2 regions of the Bombilactobacillus sp. ESL1097 genome follow, and region 1 is predicted to be linked to the other one. Evidence: predicted binding sites of a transcription regulator. Region 1 holds the regulator's gene; the other holds the start of a gene.

Region 1 (9,371 bases):
CACAGCTTTAGGAACTTACGCTATTCCCCATGGGGCTGCCAAACATGTTTTAAAACCGGTCATTGGTATTTTAACTTCTCAAAATGGAATTTTGTGGGGTAAGGAAACGGTTTATGTAGTTTTCTTTATGGCGTTTAACGATACAGTCGAAGACAGTTTAGATGATATTTATGATTATTTCTACGATTTAACACAAAATGCTAAGCAAATGAAGCAGTTGAGAAATGCGCAAGATGTCGAAACGGTCGTTGAATGTTTGCAATATTCAACAGAAATAAAGGATGGATAAGGATGGATAAGATTTTGACGAAGAACCAAATTTTTTTAAATCAACCGCTATGTTCGCAAACTGAGGTGTTTCATTTTATTGCCCAAAAAGCAGTTAGTTTAGGCGTAGGTGACGACGAACAAGCAATTTATGAATCGCTACAGGAGCGTGAACAACAGGCTTCAACAGGATTGCAGGATGGGATTGCGATCCCCCACACGCTTTCTCAGGCGATTAAGCAATCAGCAATTTTGTTTATTCGGACCCAAAGTCCGTTATCAGAGTGGCAAACGATTGATGATCAACCAGTTCAACAAATCATTGTGATGTTAGCTCCTCCAGATGGTGCGCAGGAGCATTTACAATTATTAGCCAATCTGGCCACTTCATTAATTGATGCCCCAAAGCGCCAAGCACTGGTTGCTAGTCAAAGCGTTCAAGATGTTTATCAAATTTTAACTAATAATTAAAGCGAAAAGGAAGTAAAATTATGGATTTTGTAGCAATTACCTCTTGCCCCGCAGGTTTAGCCCATACCCCTATGGCTGCTAAAGCATTAGAGAAAGCCGCCCAAGAACTGCAGCTTTCAGCCAAGGTTGAACAACAAGGAGCTATGGGTCTCAAAAATGAAATCACGGAACAAGAAGCTCAAAGTGCGAAGTTCTTGTTAATTGGTTCTGACCAAAAAATTGAAAAAATGGATCGTTTTAAGGGGATTCCCACCGTTCGCGTGGATATCAATATGTGCATTAAAAAACCGAAGGCAGTAATTAACAAAGTGATGAAAGCAGTGGCTCAGAAAAAAGCTTAGTGACGCTTCAGAGGTGAAAATTATGAAAAAGTTATTATCACAGTGGAAAGGCTACTTAATGTCGGGGATTTCTTACATGTTACCCGTAGTTATTGGTGGTTCGCTAGTCGTGGCTGTGCCTAAATTAATTGGTTTATTATTTGGCATTACAAGTTTTGATCATTATAAAACGGGTTTTTGGTTTTACATGGGTCAAATTGAGGCTGTTGGTTGGATTGGTGTCGGCTTAGTTAATCTTGTCTTGGCGGGTTATATTGCTTATGCCATTGGTGATAAGCCAGCTTTAGCTGCCGGTTTTATTGGTGGTTCCTTAGCTTCTAGCTCCAACATGGGATTTTTAGGAGCATTGGTTGCTGGTTTTGCAGCAGGTTATACTGCTAAATGGTGCCATGACAAGATCCATGTCAGTGCTAAATATGAATCCATTATGCCATTAGTAGTAGTACCACTTTTATCGACCATGGTCGTGGCGTTATTAATGGGTGTCTTATTGAAGCAACCATTGGCTTGGATTAATAGTTCTTTAGTCGCTTGGATTAAAGCAATGAGTAACAGCGGGGTCAGCGCGATGACTCTAGCGATCATTATGGGAGCGATGATTGGATCTGATTTAGGTGGTCCAATTAATAAAGCGGCTTGGATGGCTGGTAATGTGCTATTGGCAGAAAAAGTTTATACTCCGGCAATGATTGTAAATATTGCTATTGCTGGTATTCCCTTAGGCTATGCGTTTGCTACTTTGTTTTATAAAAAACGTTTTTCTAATGAATTATTGGATGCTGGACGTAGTGATTGGTTCATGGGTTTTATTGGTATTACTGAAGGGGCCATTCCGTTTACGTTAGTTAGTCCGTTAAAATTGATTCCCATTAATATGCTTGCTGGAGCAGTGGGCCCCGCACTTGCGATTTTATTAGGTGCTCAAGCTAAGATTCCACCAGTTGGTGGTATTTATGGTGCAGTAACAGTAACTAACTGGTGGGCATATCTAATTGGACTCTTTGCTTGTGCTTTGATTATTGGAATATTGGCGCCGTTAGCCGTTGATTTTAACCAAAATGATACGCCAGATGTTGATGGTGAAGCAGACGAAGAAGATATTGAGATTGAATTTGAATAAAAATATGGGAGTAAATAATATATGGTAACGGCACATTTTGTTAATCATACTCATTGGGATCGCGAATGGTATTTTACAACTCAAGATGCTCAGGTTCTCAGTGATCAATTATTCGGTGAGGTTTTAACAGAGTTAGAGCAACATCCAGAGGCTAACTTTACTTTCGATGGGCAATTATCGATTGTGGAGGAATATTTAACGATTCATCCAGAAGATCGACAGAGAATTAAGCAATTGGTTTCGCGCAAGCAATTATTTATTGGTCCTTGGTATACCCAAACAGACGCGTTAATACCAGATAGTGAATCCATTATTCGTAATTTAGTGATTGGCATTATCGGCAGTCGCCAACTCTTTGGGCAGGCCATGATGATTGGCTATTTACCGGATACCTTTGGTTTTAATGCACAATTACCGATGCTATTAAATCAAGTCGGCATTCAAGATTTTATATGTTGGCGGGGTACTAATTTTGCTCGACAAGTCGATTCAGTTTACTTTAAGTGGCAGGGCTTGGGAAATAACCAAGTTTATGCAGCTAACTTTCCCTTAGGTTATTATACGGGGCAAATTGATTTAAATTCGAAGCAGCATTTACAAGAGTTTGTCGAGCAAAGATTAGACCCAGGGATTGACCTAGAAGCTAAACATGGTCATAATGATCCCGTTTTAATTCCTTCGGGGATTGATCAGATGAATATTATTCATAATATTTCCCAGGTAATTCAACAATTAAATCAATATAGTAAACACCAAATAGTGTTGAGCAGTTATCCCCAATTTATGCAACAATTGCGCCACCAAGATTTGCCTCAGTATCAAGGCGAATTACGTTATCCTACCTATTCACGGGTGCATCGGACGATTGGGTCAGTGCGCTCGCAGCTTAAACGTCAAAATTTCAAGTTAGAACAACAAATTTTACGCCGAGTTGAACCGATGCTGGTTATTGCCCAAGCTTGTGGAATCAAAGTGTCCAACGGATTAGTTTTAAAACTTTGGAAAAAGTTATTAAAGTGTCAACCGCATGATACATTAGGCGGTAGTATCACGGATAATGTTGCTGTTGATGTTCAGCAACGTTTCAAAGAAGGTTTCGAAATCGCTGCCGGAATTGAAAATTATATTAAGAAGCGCTTAGCACAACGTTTAAATCTGGATAGTAATCAATTGTTACTATTTAATACTTCACCACGGGTATTTGATGGTTATCAAGAAGTAGAATTTTTAACGACTAATAAAAAAGTGAAATTTGCTGAGCAATATCAGGCTGTTCTAGTTCGTGCAACTTATGTCCCTAAGCGTGAGCACATTATGCAACAAACCGCCAAAGGTTTTGAATTTAAAGATGAACCGGGCTATTATCGATTGACAGTTCGGTTAAAGATGCACTACGAGGGATTAGGCTATCAGGTGGTTTCTTATCAAGTAGCTCCAACGGAGCTAGCAACTTTAGAAGATAGTTCATCTGTGTCCATTAACAATCAAAAGTGGCAAGTTCAATACACAGGAACAAGCTTTACTGCTCAAACGCAAGGTCACGTTTATCCACAGCTGTTAGAAATTTTAGATTCGGGTAATGATGGTGATACGTATGATTATTCGCCTTTACCGCAGGAACAAGAAGTCAGCTTGCCGTTAACTGGACAATGTCAAGTGCAGACTGCTCCTAATTTACAAACTATGACGGTTCAAGGTACTTGGCAGTTACCTAAATCTTTAGCTGAAAGGCAAAAGGACCATCCGCAATTAATTGACGTGAACTTCAAAATTATTTTAAGTTTAGCAACAAGTTCTTCGGTGTTAGATGGTCAATTAATTATTGACAACCAAGCTTTAGATCATCGCTTGAGATTAAAGATTAACACGGGTATCAAAAGTTCACAGGCGTGGGCGCAAATTCAAGGCGGTTTTCGAACCACTACTAATTTGCCTATTGCGGATAATTGGCAAGACGAGTTTGTTGAAAAACCGGTCAATCTTTACAACTTTGATAAAGTTGTGGGCATGTATGAGCCCAAGCAAGGTTTGTTTTTGTTAAGTGGCGGCATGAAAGAATACGAATTATTGAATCAAAGCTTTGCCGTCACTTTACTAGCCACTACGGGTCAATTAGGAAAACCCAATTTATTGTGGCGTCCCGGGCGAGCTTCGGGCGACACTACTAGTGTCGGTCATCAGATGACGCCAACACCACTAGCTGAAGAAATCGGCTTAAATCATTTTGCGTTTGGATTAGTGGCAGTTGCGGACTTAGACGAGAATCAGTTAGCACGGACTGCTGAAAATTGGTTGGCCCCCAATGTTAATTACCAGTTACAAAAACTGAATTTATTTGTCAATCGGTTAGACAATAAAATTTGGGATGTTGAATTTGATAAATCATTACCTCAGTTACCACGCCAAGCGACTTTCTTACGGTTGGATCCGGATGTAACGATTACGGCTCTCTACTGTGCTTATACAATTCAGAATGCGATTGTGGTTAGATTGAGTAATCAAGCGAATAAAACGGTTGCTTTAACGGAATTCTTAGCGGCGGGTTTTCAACGAACCAATGCGTTAGAAGAAGTTCAGTCTTTACAAGCAGACGCGCAACAACTGGCACCGTATGAGATGGCAACTTTTATCAAAATTAATGGTTAATTTTCAAGGTAATAACTTTGTGATTTTATTTACTTGACATTGTGATATTAAAAGGTAGATACTGAAAGTATCAATTATACTTGTTCACAAGGGGATATTAACCATGACAAAATACAAAATACCAAATGCTACTATTAAGCGCTTACCGTTGTATCATCGTTACTTTCAATTTTTAAATGATTCCAATACTAAAAAGATTTCCTCAACAGAATTAGCTAAAGCTGTTCAAGTGGATAGTGCGACGATTCGGCGTGATTTTTCTTACTTTGGTTCTTTAGGTAAGCGGGGTTACGGCTACGAAGTTGAACCAATGCTGGAATTTTTTAAAAAGTTACTTAACCAAAGTCAAACGACGAAAGTAGCGTTGGTCGGAGTAGGTAACTTAGGTAGTGCATTATTAAACTATAATTTTTCACAGACGAACAATATTAAGATTACAGCCGCTTTTGATCAGAATCCGGAATTAATCGGTCAAACTGTCAATGGTGTGCAAGTTTATGATGTCGATTCTTTAGAACAACGTTTAGCAGATGAACAGATTGATGTTGTGATTTTGTCAGTACCAGTCATCAGTGCACAAAAGGTCGCTGATGAACTGGTAGCAGCCAACGTCAAGGGCATTTTGAACTTTACGCCGTTAAGATTGGCAACTCCTAATTCTGTGCGCGTACACAATGTTGATTTAGCGAATGAATTACAAACATTAATTTATTTCTTAGATAACTATAGTTAAACTAAATGTTTAACTTTTGATTCACCGTTTAGCTTGTAAGGCGAGAATTTTGCGGTAAGTTAGTAGTAATTTTGGTTGATTACGGCTGCTTTTATTAGGAGGTATTAGATGGAACCATTGTTTTTACAACCCGCTTTCCAAAAAAAAATTTGGGGTGGGCGTAAGCTACAAGAACGTTTTGGTTATCGCATACCTGATGGTCAAGTGGGAGAATGTTGGGCCATCTCTGCTCATCCTCATGGTTTATCAACTGTTAAAAATGGACCTTTTGCTGGGCAAGATTTAGCCCAACTATGGCAAAAACAACCAGAGCTGTTTGGTTACCCGCAAGGAAAAGTTTTCCCTTTATTGACTAAGATTTTAGATGCGGAAGCTAGTTTATCAGTTCAGGTGCATCCAGATAATGCTTATGCCAAAGCACATGAAGGTGAGCTAGGCAAAACGGAGTGTTGGTATATTATTGATGCCCAGCCTGGTGCCTATTTGATTTATGGACATAATGCGCAAACTAAGGCAGAATTACAAGCACTGATTGACTCGGGAGACTGGGAACATTTGCTCAAAAAAATGCCAGTCAAAACAGGAGATTTTGTTTTTGTGCCTAGTGGGTGTGTTCATGCGTTAAATCAAGGAATTATTGCCTTAGAAACACAACAAAGTAGTGATACTACTTATCGTTTGTATGATTATGATCGTATTGAACAAGCTACCGGTCAAAAACGCCAACTGCATTTAAAACAGGCTCTAGATACGATTACTGTTCCTTTCCAAACACCAAAACTTAATCAAGCGGTCCAGCAATTTGGTGCTAGTTCCATCACCACTTATGTGAAACCACCTGTTTCGCCATACTTTGCAGTGTGGGGCTTACAAGTGCAAAATGATGCTTTAAGTTTGCAACATCAGTTGGGTGCTTACACCTTATGTTCCGTGATTTCCGGAACGGGACAGCTAGTGATTGCTGGGAAAACCTACGAGTTACAGTTAGGTGATCACTTTATTATTCCGGCGCCAATTACTGCTTGGCAATTTCAAGGGGAAAATCTTCAAATAATTGCTTCCGAAGCAATTGACAAGGTCGATTAATATTCAAAAAAGAGTCGGGACAAAAAGTTTTGAGAAGTTAAACACAGATTTTTGACTTTTGAAGTCACTATCAGCGGAGAAGGTTTGTTTGATTTACGAAATTTTTTTGTTCCGACTTTTTAATACTTAATATGAGGTTGTGACAAAAGCAATTTAGCTGCTAGTTACAACCTCATTTTTAAATATTTAATTTAATATTTTTTGTAATACCGCATTTTAACTGCTTTTGACTTATCGGCAAATTATGCTAGTAATATACCTATCTAAATTAGATTGTGCTAAAATTTAAAACTGTATTAATTTAAGTCGAAAGAGGATTTATTGTGCATAATCTAACTGTCAAACGCTTTATGTATTTTTTACTGCAAGTACTTTTAGTGTGTTTAATTGCTTACGGATTTTATTTTGAATTTCAACTAGCTTTAACCGGTAGTTTGACACACGGCTATCATGAGATGTTCTGGGAAATTAAGAATAATCCTGTCGTCACGCGAATCAACTGGTTTTGCCTAGTAGTTATTATAACGATGCTAATTGCGCTGTTAGGTGATTATTGGTGGGGAATATCCCTGAGCGTCATTATTTTTAGTATTATTTTATATGTGGACTTTAATAAAATTATTTCACGTTCTGAACCATTGTTACCTAATGATTTAAACATGGCTGGTCAAGCTGGTGGTTTAATTAAAATGGTCAGTTGGCAATCATTATTACTTTTAGCCATTGGCATTGTATTACTACTTGTAGCGGCCTACCTGTTACACAAAGTTACCAAAGGCTTGTGGTTAAAAAATCATCGGGTGCTGTGGCCGTTGAGAATTGGCTTTTTGGTGTTAGCAATAATAGCTTTAAGCTTGTTCTCACAAGCAGGAAATACGCGCTCTTTTGCTTCTAAACAATTGGCGAAGCATAATATTACTAATGTTGATCGTTCACAATTGGCCAATTATCGTAATCGGGGTACTTTAATTGGTTTTGTCTTTAATGCCCATTCTACGCCAATGATTAAGCCTGCTAATTATAGCGCGGCGACTATGAAGCAAATTACTAAACGTTATCAAAAAGGTTTGGTTAAAGCCAATCAAGGGAAAAAAGTTGGGAAAGTTAACATTATTTATATTTTAAATGAATCTTTAACCAATCCTTTACGGACACAGAAATGGTATCCCCTTGTTGGCAATAAAAATCCGATGCCTTATATTTCTAAGATGATTACGAATCCAACGGTCCAACAAGCTGGGGGCTATATGGTGTCTCCTGGTTTTGGTGGGGGTACGGCTAATATTGAATTTGAAGCCAATACAGGTTTCTCCAATTACTTTTTAAACAATACGCCCTATCAGGATATTTTACCTAATAAAAAATATTTTCCGAGTGTCATGCATTATTTAAATGATGCTGGCTATAATTCACAGGCCTACCATCCTTATGCCGGCACTATGTATCGTAGAAATCAAGCTTATCCAGCGATCGGTATCCATAAATTCCAAGATCAATCGAAATTACAGCATTTAAAGAAGTCACCACATGGTTTGTATGATACAGATGCCTCCGCCTATCCGAACTTTTATGCACAACAAAAAAAGTCTAGTCGCCAATTTAGTTTGATGTTGACGATGCAAAACCATATGCCTTATCAAGCAGAAATAGGTCCCAAAAGTTCTTATCAACTCCAGAATAAAGTAGCCGGAGATGCTGATAAGACTAAAAAATTAGAAGCTTATCTTCAAGAAGTTCACGATTCGGATCAAGCGTTTAAGCAATTAGTGCAACATTATCAACACGCTAAGCAAAAAACGTTAATTGTCATGTATGGCGATCATTATCCTGGTGATGGTATTTATGATGATCTCTTCAATCAGAATACCTTGTATTCTCATGCAACGCCGTTTGTGATGGCGGCTAATTTTCCTTTACAGACGCATCATTATAATTACTTCTCACCCAACTATATGTCCTTACAGTTATTGCAACAACTTAACTATCCGCAAACTCCGTTTTATCAATTATTGGAACAATTACAACAGCAAGTTCCAGTTTTGACCAAACCACTACAAATTTCTGGTACGGGCCAACAGAATCGAACCAAAGTAAGCAACGATACGTATGCGTTAACTGCTAAAAATGTTCACGGCCCTAAAAATGCTAAGTGGGATCAATCACGAGTTTATAAAGATTATCGGTTATTAGAATATGATATGACTTATGGTAAAGCTTACGCTAAAAAGGATGGTATGTTTCAAATTCCCCGCTAGTCATAGCTGAATCGGGTCAACAATTTGAAAACTATTTTGCAAAATTAATTATCTAATAATTGCATACGTGGCTTGAAAGCTATTTATGCTCCAAATTTGATAAATCAAGTGAGTCGTCCATTACGGGCGACTTTTTGATTAAAAAAAGTAAAGGAAGATTACTAGATTTTGAGCCAATTAATGTGCTTTCAAAGCGATCTGTGCTACTGTAAAAAAGTAAGTTTTCCGAATATTTTTAAACGGAAATACTTGCATCTGGAAAGGAACATGTTATTATAGAACTTGTATTAGCACTATATAAAGATGAGTGCTAAGAGTGCTAAAAATGTTTTTATTTGGAGGGATTACTTTGTTAAAGCCATTAGGTGATCGTATTCTGGTACAAGTTGATGAAGAAAAGGAACAAACAGTTGGTGGAATTGTTCTAGCCAATAATGCTAAAGAAAAGCCAC
Region 2 (9,371 bases), 430 kb from region 1:
TTCCGAACTTATTAGTCAATGGTGCGACGGGGATTGCTGTCGGGATGACAACTAATATTCCGCCTCACAATCTGACTGAGGTTATTAATGGCATTCACATGTTGATGAAAAATCCGGATGTGACTACTGCTGAGTTGATGCAGGCCATTCCTGGACCAGATTTTCCTACTGGCGGTGTGGTAATGGGTAAGTCGGGGATTCGGCATGCCTATGAAACGGGCCGTGGAAATATTGTTTTACGGGCCAAAGTAGAAATTGAAACGCTAAAAAATGGCCGGGAACGATTAATTATCACTGAATTACCCTACATGGTTAATAAAGCTAAGTTAATTGAACGGATAGCTGAATTGGCACGGGATCACCGGATTGAGGGAATTACTAACTTGATCGATGAATCAGATCGCACAGGTATGCGGGTGACGATTGATATTCGTCGCGACATGAGTGCTAATGTTGTTTTAAACAATTTATATAAGATGACCGCCTTACAAACTTCATTTGGTTTTAATATGGTTGCCATTGTCAAAGGTGCGCCGCAAGTCTTATCGTTAAAAGAGATTTTGCAATATTATTTAAAACATCAAGAACAAGTTATTCGTCGGCGTACCCAATTTGAACTCAAGAAAGCGCAAAATCGCGCGCATATTTTAGATGGTTTACGCATTGCGTTAGATCATATTGATGCGGTGATTGAAGTGATCCGCAGTTCTAAAACGGCGGAAATTGCGAAAAGCACTTTGATTACCCAATTTTCTTTGTCTGATAAACAAGCTCAGGCAATTTTAGATATGCGTTTGGTCCGTTTGACTGGCTTAGAACGAGACAAAATTGAAAATGAGTATCAAGATTTGATGACCAAAATTGCTGATTATCAAGATATTTTAGCGAAACCTGAGCGGATTGACGAAATAATTTATCAAGAATTACTGGAAATTCAAAGTAAATATGGTGATGCCCGCCGCACGGAATTATTAGTCGGCGAAGTATTAAGTATTGAAGATGAAGATTTAATTGAAGAAGAAAATGTCTTAATTGTTTTGACTCATAGTGGTTACATCAAGCGGTTGCCCGCCGACGAATTTAAAGTACAAAATCGTGGTGGTCGCGGCATTAAAGGGATGGGCGTCAATGATGATGATTTCATTGAACAATTAATTTATACATCGACGCATGATGTCTTACTCTTCTTCACTGATGCCGGCAAGATTTATCGTTCGAAAGCTTACGAAATTCCTGAATATGGGCGTAGTGCTAAAGGAATTCCGATTATTAATTTACTAGGAATTGATAACGGTGAACAAATTCAGACGGTGGTTCATTTAAAGAAGGATGCTTCTAGTGCGGATCATTATTTATTCTTTGTCACTAAACAAGGAACCGTGAAACGTACAGCTTTAGATGAATTTCAAAATATTCGCAAAAATGGTTTGCGAGCAATTACTTTAAAAGATAATGACTCGTTAGATAATGTAATGCTAACCAATGGTCAGAATAATATTTTGATTGGCACGCATTTAGGCTATGCTGTTGCTTTTGAAGAGAATGCAGTGCGGATCATGGGTCGCACGGCCGCAGGCGTACGGGGTATTCGCTTACGAGAAGAAGATTACGTAGTTGGTTCAGCCATTTTAGCTGAGCAAAGTGATGTATTGGTCATCTCGGAAAATGGTTATGGTAAAAAAACACCGGCCACAGAATATCCAATCAAAGGGCGCGGTGGCAAAGGAATTAAGACTTCGAATGTGACGGCTAAAAATGGTCCGCTAGCAGGAATTACGACCGTTGCTGGAACTGAAGACATGATGGTGGTAACCAATCAAGGCGTCATGATTCGGTTTGCAGTTAATAATGTTTCACAAACCGGCCGGGCCACTTTAGGTGTGCGGTTAATTAAATTGGATGATGGCGCCAAGGTTTCGACAATGACGAAGGTAGATCCTGAACCGGAAGTCACCGAAACTCAGCCAGATTCAGAAAACTAAAAATTCTTAAAGTTTTTAACGTAATCTAAAAGTGCAAGGCGCTTGGAACGTTAAAAACTTTTTTGGTAGTATTTTTTGGTAAATGATGGTAGAATACTATTCTGTGAGTATTACACTTTAAGATAGTTAATACTCCTTGAGAATAATCTATTTATTCTCCATTAGTCCATAAGGAGGTAAAATAATGGCTCAAACACATTATGAAATCACTTATATCATCAAACCGGATATTTCTGAAGAAGATAAGAAGGCCTTGATTGAACGCTTTGATAAGGTTCTCAAAGACAACGGTGCTGATGTATTAGATTCAAAAGATTGGCAAAAACGGCGTTTGGCTTACGAAATTGGTGGTTACAATGAAGGTACTTACCATATCGTTAATGTTAATGCCCAAGACCAAGCAGCGATCAATGAATTTGACCGGTTATCAAAAATTGATGACAGCATCTTACGTCATATGATTATCAAGCGCGAAGATTAATCTGTTGGAGACAGTCAAAAAGGAGACAGGAGTATGATTAATCGTAGTGTATTAGTTGGTCGTTTGACCCGTGACCCTGATTTGCGGTATACAGCTGCAGGAACAGCCGTTGCTACTTTTACCGTTGCTGTTAATCGGCAATTCACCAATTCGAATGGTGAACGGGAAGCTGATTTTATTAATTGTGTGATTTGGCGTAAATCAGCGGAAAATTTTGCTAATTTTACGCATAAGGGCTCATTAGTTGGTATTGATGGGCGCATTCAAACTCGCAATTATGAGAATCAACAAGGACAGCGGGTTTACGTGACCGAAGTTGTAGTGGAGAATTTTGCACTGCTAGAACCGAAATCGGCGAACCACAATAATGGAAATCAAAATCAAACGGTTGAAAATAATACGACTCCTGGACCAAGCAACTCTAATAATAATTTTAATAATTCCAATAATAGAGCTGCCAATAATTCTGCTCCATCAATGGATGAAGATCCATTTGCGGATAATACGCAGTCGATTGATATTTCAGATGATGATTTACCGTTTTAAATTTTGTGAATAATTGAAAGGAGCGTTCAACATGGCACAACAACGTCGTGGTGGCCGTCGTCGCCGGAAGGTTGACTTTATTGCCGCTAACCATATTGAATATATTGATTACAAAGATACAGATTTGCTGAAACGTTTTATTTCGGAACGAGGCAAGATTTTACCTCGTCGAGTAACGGGAACAAGCGCCAAGAATCAACGCCGTTTAACAATTGCGATTAAACGTGCACGAGTAATGGGCTTATTACCATTTGTTGCTGAAGATTAATAAGCTTCAATCCCAAAGAAGTCTACTCAAGGTAGGCTTCTTTTTTAATGTAAACAGTATGTTAAAATATAGCTAAATTCTAGTTACAAGAGGGTAAGTATGAAAAAAAAGAGCGTAGCTAAGAATAGTTTATTAGCTATTAGTCAGCCACTACGTTGGGGGTTAATTGTCGTAGTGGTTTTGGCTTTAATTTTAGTTAGTTTAATTTTTGGAATTAGTCCAGTTTTAGGTTTATTGGTCTTTATTATTTTTACGTTAATTGTCGCCATTGGTTCTTATTTATTACGCAAGTTTGTGGTGCAAACTAATAAATATCTATACGATTTATCATTTCGTGAAAATCGGGGCAAACAAGAAGCTTTGATTAATATTCCCATTGGGATGTTACTGTATGATAACGACAAACAGCGCACGATTGAATGGGTGAATCCTAATTTACAGCGCCATTTTGTTGATAAGGATTTACTAGGACGTAGTTTAAATCAAGTTAATCCAGAATTAATTCAACTGGTCGAAAAAAATGAACAGCAGCAACAAGCTGCGACGTTATTAACTATTGGTCAAACTCAATTTCAAACTTTTGTGCAACCAAATTTTCGCGTAATTTATTTTTTGGATGTTACGCAGTATGTAGCTATTAAGCAAAAGTATGAAGATGAAAAAATTTCGATTGGGCAAGTTTTTATTGATAATTATGATGAGCTTGTGCAAACCATGGCTGATCGGGATCGCTCAGATTTGAATAGTTATTTAACTAATCAATTAACTGATTGGGCTAATCAAAATGAAATGTATTTAAAACGCGTGGCCAGTGACCGTTTTATTGTGGTGGGCTATGTGAATGCGCTAAAGGCCCTGGAAGCTAATAGTTTTTCAATTTTAGATCAAATTCGTAAGACTACTTCGCAGCAAAATGTGCCGTTAACTTTAAGTATTGGCTTTGCCTATGGTAAAGATAACTTGGCCCAACTAGCGTTAGATGCGCAAAAAAATATTGATTTGGCCTTGGGTCGAGGTGGCGATCAAGCAGTTGTACGTGAGGCGGACGAACCGGCACGCTTTTATGGCGGCAACACCAATCCGATGGAAAAAAGGACGCGTGTCCGGGCACGGATGATTAGCCAAGCCTTAAGAGAGTTATTTAACCAAGTTGATGTTATTTATGTGATGGGGCACCAACAACCTGATATGGATTCTTTAGGTGCCTGTTTAGGCATTCATCGAATTGCACAAATGAATAATAAAACTTGTAAAATTGTGATTGATGCTAACGGAGCGCACACAGATGTTGCACGTTTATTGCAATGGATTGAGCAAGACCAGCATTTATCAAATGATTTAATTACGCCGCAACAGGCGTTAGATCAAGCTAATGCGCAAAGTATGTTGATTATGGTCGACTTATCCAAACCATCACGTTCCGCTAGCCCAGAATTGGCGGCGAAGTTAGCCGATCAAACGGTAGTGATTGATCATCATCGGCGTGGTGAAGAATTTCCTGCTAATCCATTACTGGCCTACATTGAGCCTTATGCTTCCTCGGCTAGTGAATTGGTAACTGAAATGATTGAATACCAACCACAAAGCCAACAGTCTTTATCTAAACTAGAAGCGACGGCCATGCTAGCTGGCATTTTTGTCGATACACATTCCTTTTCTTTACGTTCAGGAACACGGACGTTTGATGCGGCCAGTTATTTACGCTCAGTAGGGGCTGACAGCACGAAAATGCAAAATTTACTGAAAGAAAATGTGTCATCCTATATCCAAAGGAACCATTTAATTGATACCGTACAAATGGTGACGCCACAAATTGCCATTTGCACGGGTGAAGAAGATCAAGTTTATGATTCCGTGATTGCGGCACAGGCAGCCGATACTTTATTGACCTTATCAAAAATTGATGCTTCATTTGTGATTACCAAAAGGTCCGATGCCAAAGTAGCAATTTCAGCGCGAAGCTTAGGTGACTTTAATGTGCAAGTCATTATGGAAGAAATGGGTGGTGGCGGTCATTTATCCAATGCGGCAACGCAATTAGCTGATTATACAATTGCTCAGGCTAAGAAAGAATTGATTGCAATTATCCAACAAAAAGTAGAAGATAAACCTAAGCAAGCAGACAATAACTAGGAGGCATGAAAAGATGCGTGTAATTTTCACACAAGATGTTCGCGGTAAGGGTCGACGTGGCGAAGTCAAAGAAGTCGCTGATGGCTACGCGCGCAACTTCTTAATTAAAAACGGTAAAGCTCAAGTCGCCACTGCTAAGGCCATCAGTGAATTGAATGGTAAAAAGCAAGCTGAACAACGAGAAAAAGATGAAGAACAAGCTAGTGCTCAAATGATTAAGACCGTTTTAGAAAAAGATGAAACGGTGGTTGAACTACAATCGAAAGCCGGCAGTGATGGTCGGTTATTTGGGTCAATTCCCAGTAAACAAATTGCGCAAGCTTTAAAACAACAGTACCAAATTGAAATTGATAAGCGCAAAATTGAATTGGCCGAGCCGATTAAAGTTTTAGGTTATATGAATGTACCAGTGAAATTGTATCCAGGGATTGAAGCTTCCATACGGGTGCATGTCAGTGAAAAGTAATATTATTGTTGTAATGTAAATTACAGTATTAGTTGCAGAATTTTTTGAGAAAAATTATAAAGAAACTAGGTTCTTGTGAATTCTAGTTTTTTTAATAGCTCAAAGATGTAAGGGCTTGCAGATTGTGAAGCAATTATCTTGTGAAATACTTGACAAATTCGTGAAAACGTTATAAACCATATGTAGATAGTTTTTAGTTTTGATTAAACTAAAATTTTATCGATTTTGGGAGAAAGAAAGTGATGATGGAACCAATTTATTGTTTAGGTCTCTTAGACAATAAGTGCGATAAATTTTAAGAATAGGTGATGTGAAAATGAAACCAGAAGATAAGAAGCCAAAAGCTGCACCATTATTGATTCAAATGTTAATTTATGCAGCAATTTTGTTTGTATCACAGTGGATTTCTAATATGATGCCAAAATCATTCCCTGTACCAACGCCGGTTATTGGCTTGATTTTGTTATATTTATTATTGACTTGTCATATTATCAAATTAGAGTGGGTTGATTCCTTTGGAAGTGCCATGATTGGTTTAATTGCCTTTTTGTTTGTACCATCCGGAATTTCTCTAGCTGCTAATTTGAACATTATGGCAAATGAAGGTGTCCAATTAGTTATCGTCATTATTTTATCAACAATCGTTTTGTTGGTAGTAACGGCTTATACAACAAGATTGTTATTATGGATCAGTAAAAAGATCAAACATACTGATACAGATACACAAGAACAAGTAGGAGGAGAGAACAAATGATGGCAGAGTTATTATCGAATCCCTTATTTGGTATCTTACTTTCATTGGGAGTTTTTGAAATTGGGCAATACTTATTTAATTTGACTCATGGCTTTTTCTTATTTCAACCGTTGTTTGTAGCGATGGTTTTGGGAATTTTTCTAATTTTCTTGTTAGGAAAAGGCATGGGAATGACGACTGCAGCAGCTTATACGAAATTCTATAAGCCTGGTGGGGATCTAATCTTCTGGTTCTTAACACCTGCCACAATTGCTTTTGCAATTCCGCTTTATAAACGTAATGATGTGTTTAAGAAGAATTGGCTAGTTATTTTATTGAGTTTGTTAATTGGTACCTTTATTTCCTTATTTGTTATTTTGGGAATTTCCAAACTCTTGGGACTCAGTCGGGTCGGCACAGCTTCCATGATGAGTCAATCAGCTACGACTGCGATTGCTTTACCATTGTCAACAGCTATTGGTGGCAACACTGCTGTTACTGCGATGGCATGTATCCTGAACGCCGTTATCATTTATGCTTTAGGTAAATGGTTAGTTAAGTGGTTCAGATTGGAAAGCGACCCCATCGGTGCTGGTTTAGGTATGGGTACTGCTGGACATACCGTTGGTTCTGCTTTTGCCTTGAAATTAGGTTCTGTTCAAGGTGCGATGGCCGCTGTTTCGGTTGTTATCATTGGTATTGTTGATAATATTGCAGTGCCACTGTTTGCACAAATGATGCATCTGTAAACACTAGTTTATAATTTAAATGATAAAACCTTTTCTAGTTAGTTAATTTAAACGTTGGTAACTAGGAAAGGTTTTTTTGTTTACTTTCGATGGTATTTAATGTTATTTTGAATATTTTAAAACATATATTATCCCTATATTATCCGTGGTAAAATTGTAACTAGATATGAGGTTAATTCATGAACGATACAACAATGCAGAGAATTCCACCTAATAATAAAGAGGCTGAACAATCAGTCCTAGGATCGATTCTATTACGTCCAGAAAAAATTGTTGATGCGGCTGAATATTTGACGACTGAGTCTTTCTATTATCATGCGCATCAGTTAATTTTTGCTGTCATGTTGGAATTAAATGAAGCAGACCAGGCAATTGATGTCGTGACTGTTAAAAATCAACTTGAAGCTAAAAATCAGTTAGCAGATATTGGCGGCGTTAATTATTTAGGGGATTTGGCAACAACCGTCCCCACCGCCGCCAATATTGTTTATTATGCCAAAATTGTGGCTGATAAAGCCGTATTACGGCAGTTGATTAATACGGCAACTGATATTGTGGCCCAAAGTTTTGATGAGCAAGATACTGATGTGGCGAACGTCTTGGACAATGCCGAGCGAGCTATTATGGAAGTCGGCGAAAGCCAGAATAATAACGGCTTTAAAAAATTAGCCGATGTTTTAAATGATACGATTGAAAATATTGACCAGTTAGCTCAAGAAGATTCACAAGTGACGGGGTTAGCTACCGGATACAGTGAATTAGATAGTATGACTGCTGGTTTACATGCTGATGAATTAACTATTTTGGCTGCCCGTCCTGGCGTCGGCAAAACGGCTTTTGCACTCAACGTCGCGGAAAATGTGGCAGTTCATAGTCAGCAAACGGTGGCCATTTTTAGTTTGGAAATGGGAGCTGACCAATTAGCTAGCCGATTATTATGTGCTCAAGGGAGCATTGATGCAAATCATTTGCGCACCGGAACTTTGAACGATGACGAATGGCAAAATTTAATTGTGGCCATGGGTATTTTGTCCAAAACCGATATTTATATTGACGATACTCCAGGAATTAAGATGGCAGAAATTCGAGCTAAGTGTCGCCGCTTGGTTAAAGAGACGGGAAATATTGGTTTAATTATTATTGATTATTTACAGCTAATTGAAGGAACTGGTCAAGAGAATCGGCAGCAAGAAGTTTCGACGATTTCACGACAATTAAAAAAACTAGCGAAAGAATTACATGTACCAGTTATTGCTTTATCACAACTATCACGGGGGGTAGAGCAACGACAAGATAAGCGACCGGTTTTATCAGATATTCGTGAATCTGGTTCCATTGAACAAGATGCGGATGTGGTCGCCTTCCTGTATCGTGATGATTATTATAACGATGGTGCTGATGACGAGGAAGGTAGCGAAGCTAGTGATGATACTAACGCTGGTGAAGTGGAAGTGATCATTGGCAAAAATCGCTCCGGTCCGCGTGGTACAGTGAAGTTATTATTTGTGAAATCATATAATAAGTTTGCTGCAATTTCACCACTGACAGAAGGTTAATTCATGAGTAAAGTACAACAACTGCAACAAGCACAACAAAATCAGCAAATTGTCGATCTGTTTATTCGCCAAACGGGTGACATTTATACTGGTTTTGTCACCGCGTTAGATCATAAGTGGGTCATTGTGCATACCTATAATGATTATGGCTTACTTGATGGTTATGTCTTATTAAAGATTAGTGGCATTGCGTCTATAACCACGGAAGGATTGGATTTAAAGCGGCTGAAACGGCGGATTGATTTAACGGCTACTAATAAGATACATTGGGCAAAAGAACTGGCAGTGCCGCAGTTTGCTGCAAATAATTTGATTCAGCAATTATTGGACTTTTTGCAGCGTCAGCAACAAGCTATTTTGGTAATTTTGGCAGGTTCTAATCGTTATTTGCAAGTGAAGTTACAGGACTTTCGGCAACAACAATTGCACTTGCAACTACTAGATTCCTTTAATTTTG

What was found. Region 1 encodes Rex, which represses fermentation and respiration genes when NADH is low (regulators of the CRP and FNR family bind a similar motif). Its sites were predicted from a motif close to TTGTGAANTANTTCACAA; they were not measured.
Region 2: a site for Rex is predicted at 6,015-6,032, ahead of AC3B6D_RS00050 (CidA/LrgA family protein). Genes of this name have one in related genera too.

The regions. Positions count from the first base shown of each region.
Region 1 is NZ_JBYLUB010000001.1:431,973-441,343, forward strand. It holds gene AC3B6D_RS01975 (BglG family transcription antiterminator) at 1-289, shown strand, start outside; gene AC3B6D_RS01980 (PTS sugar transporter subunit IIA) at 292-738, shown strand; gene AC3B6D_RS01985 (PTS fructose transporter subunit IIB) at 759-1,079, shown strand; gene AC3B6D_RS01990 (PTS fructose transporter subunit IIC) at 1,102-2,199, shown strand; gene AC3B6D_RS01995 (glycoside hydrolase family 38 N-terminal domain-containing protein) at 2,221-4,845, shown strand; gene AC3B6D_RS02000 (redox-sensing transcriptional repressor Rex) at 4,949-5,578, shown strand; gene manA (mannose-6-phosphate isomerase, class I) at 5,687-6,664, shown strand; gene AC3B6D_RS02010 (LTA synthase family protein) at 6,988-8,919, shown strand; gene groES (co-chaperone GroES) at 9,269-9,371, shown strand, end outside.
Region 2 is NZ_JBYLUB010000001.1:4,836-14,206, reverse strand. It holds gene gyrA (DNA gyrase subunit A) at 1-1,982, shown strand, start outside; gene rpsF (30S ribosomal protein S6) at 2,167-2,463, shown strand; gene ssb (single-stranded DNA-binding protein) at 2,497-3,009, shown strand; gene rpsR (30S ribosomal protein S18) at 3,041-3,277, shown strand; gene AC3B6D_RS00060 (DHH family phosphoesterase) at 3,377-5,410, shown strand; gene rplI (50S ribosomal protein L9) at 5,424-5,876, shown strand; gene AC3B6D_RS00050 (CidA/LrgA family protein) at 6,193-6,630, shown strand; gene AC3B6D_RS00045 (LrgB family protein) at 6,630-7,358, shown strand; gene dnaB (replicative DNA helicase) at 7,538-8,914, shown strand; gene AC3B6D_RS00035 (hypothetical protein) at 8,918-9,371, shown strand, end outside.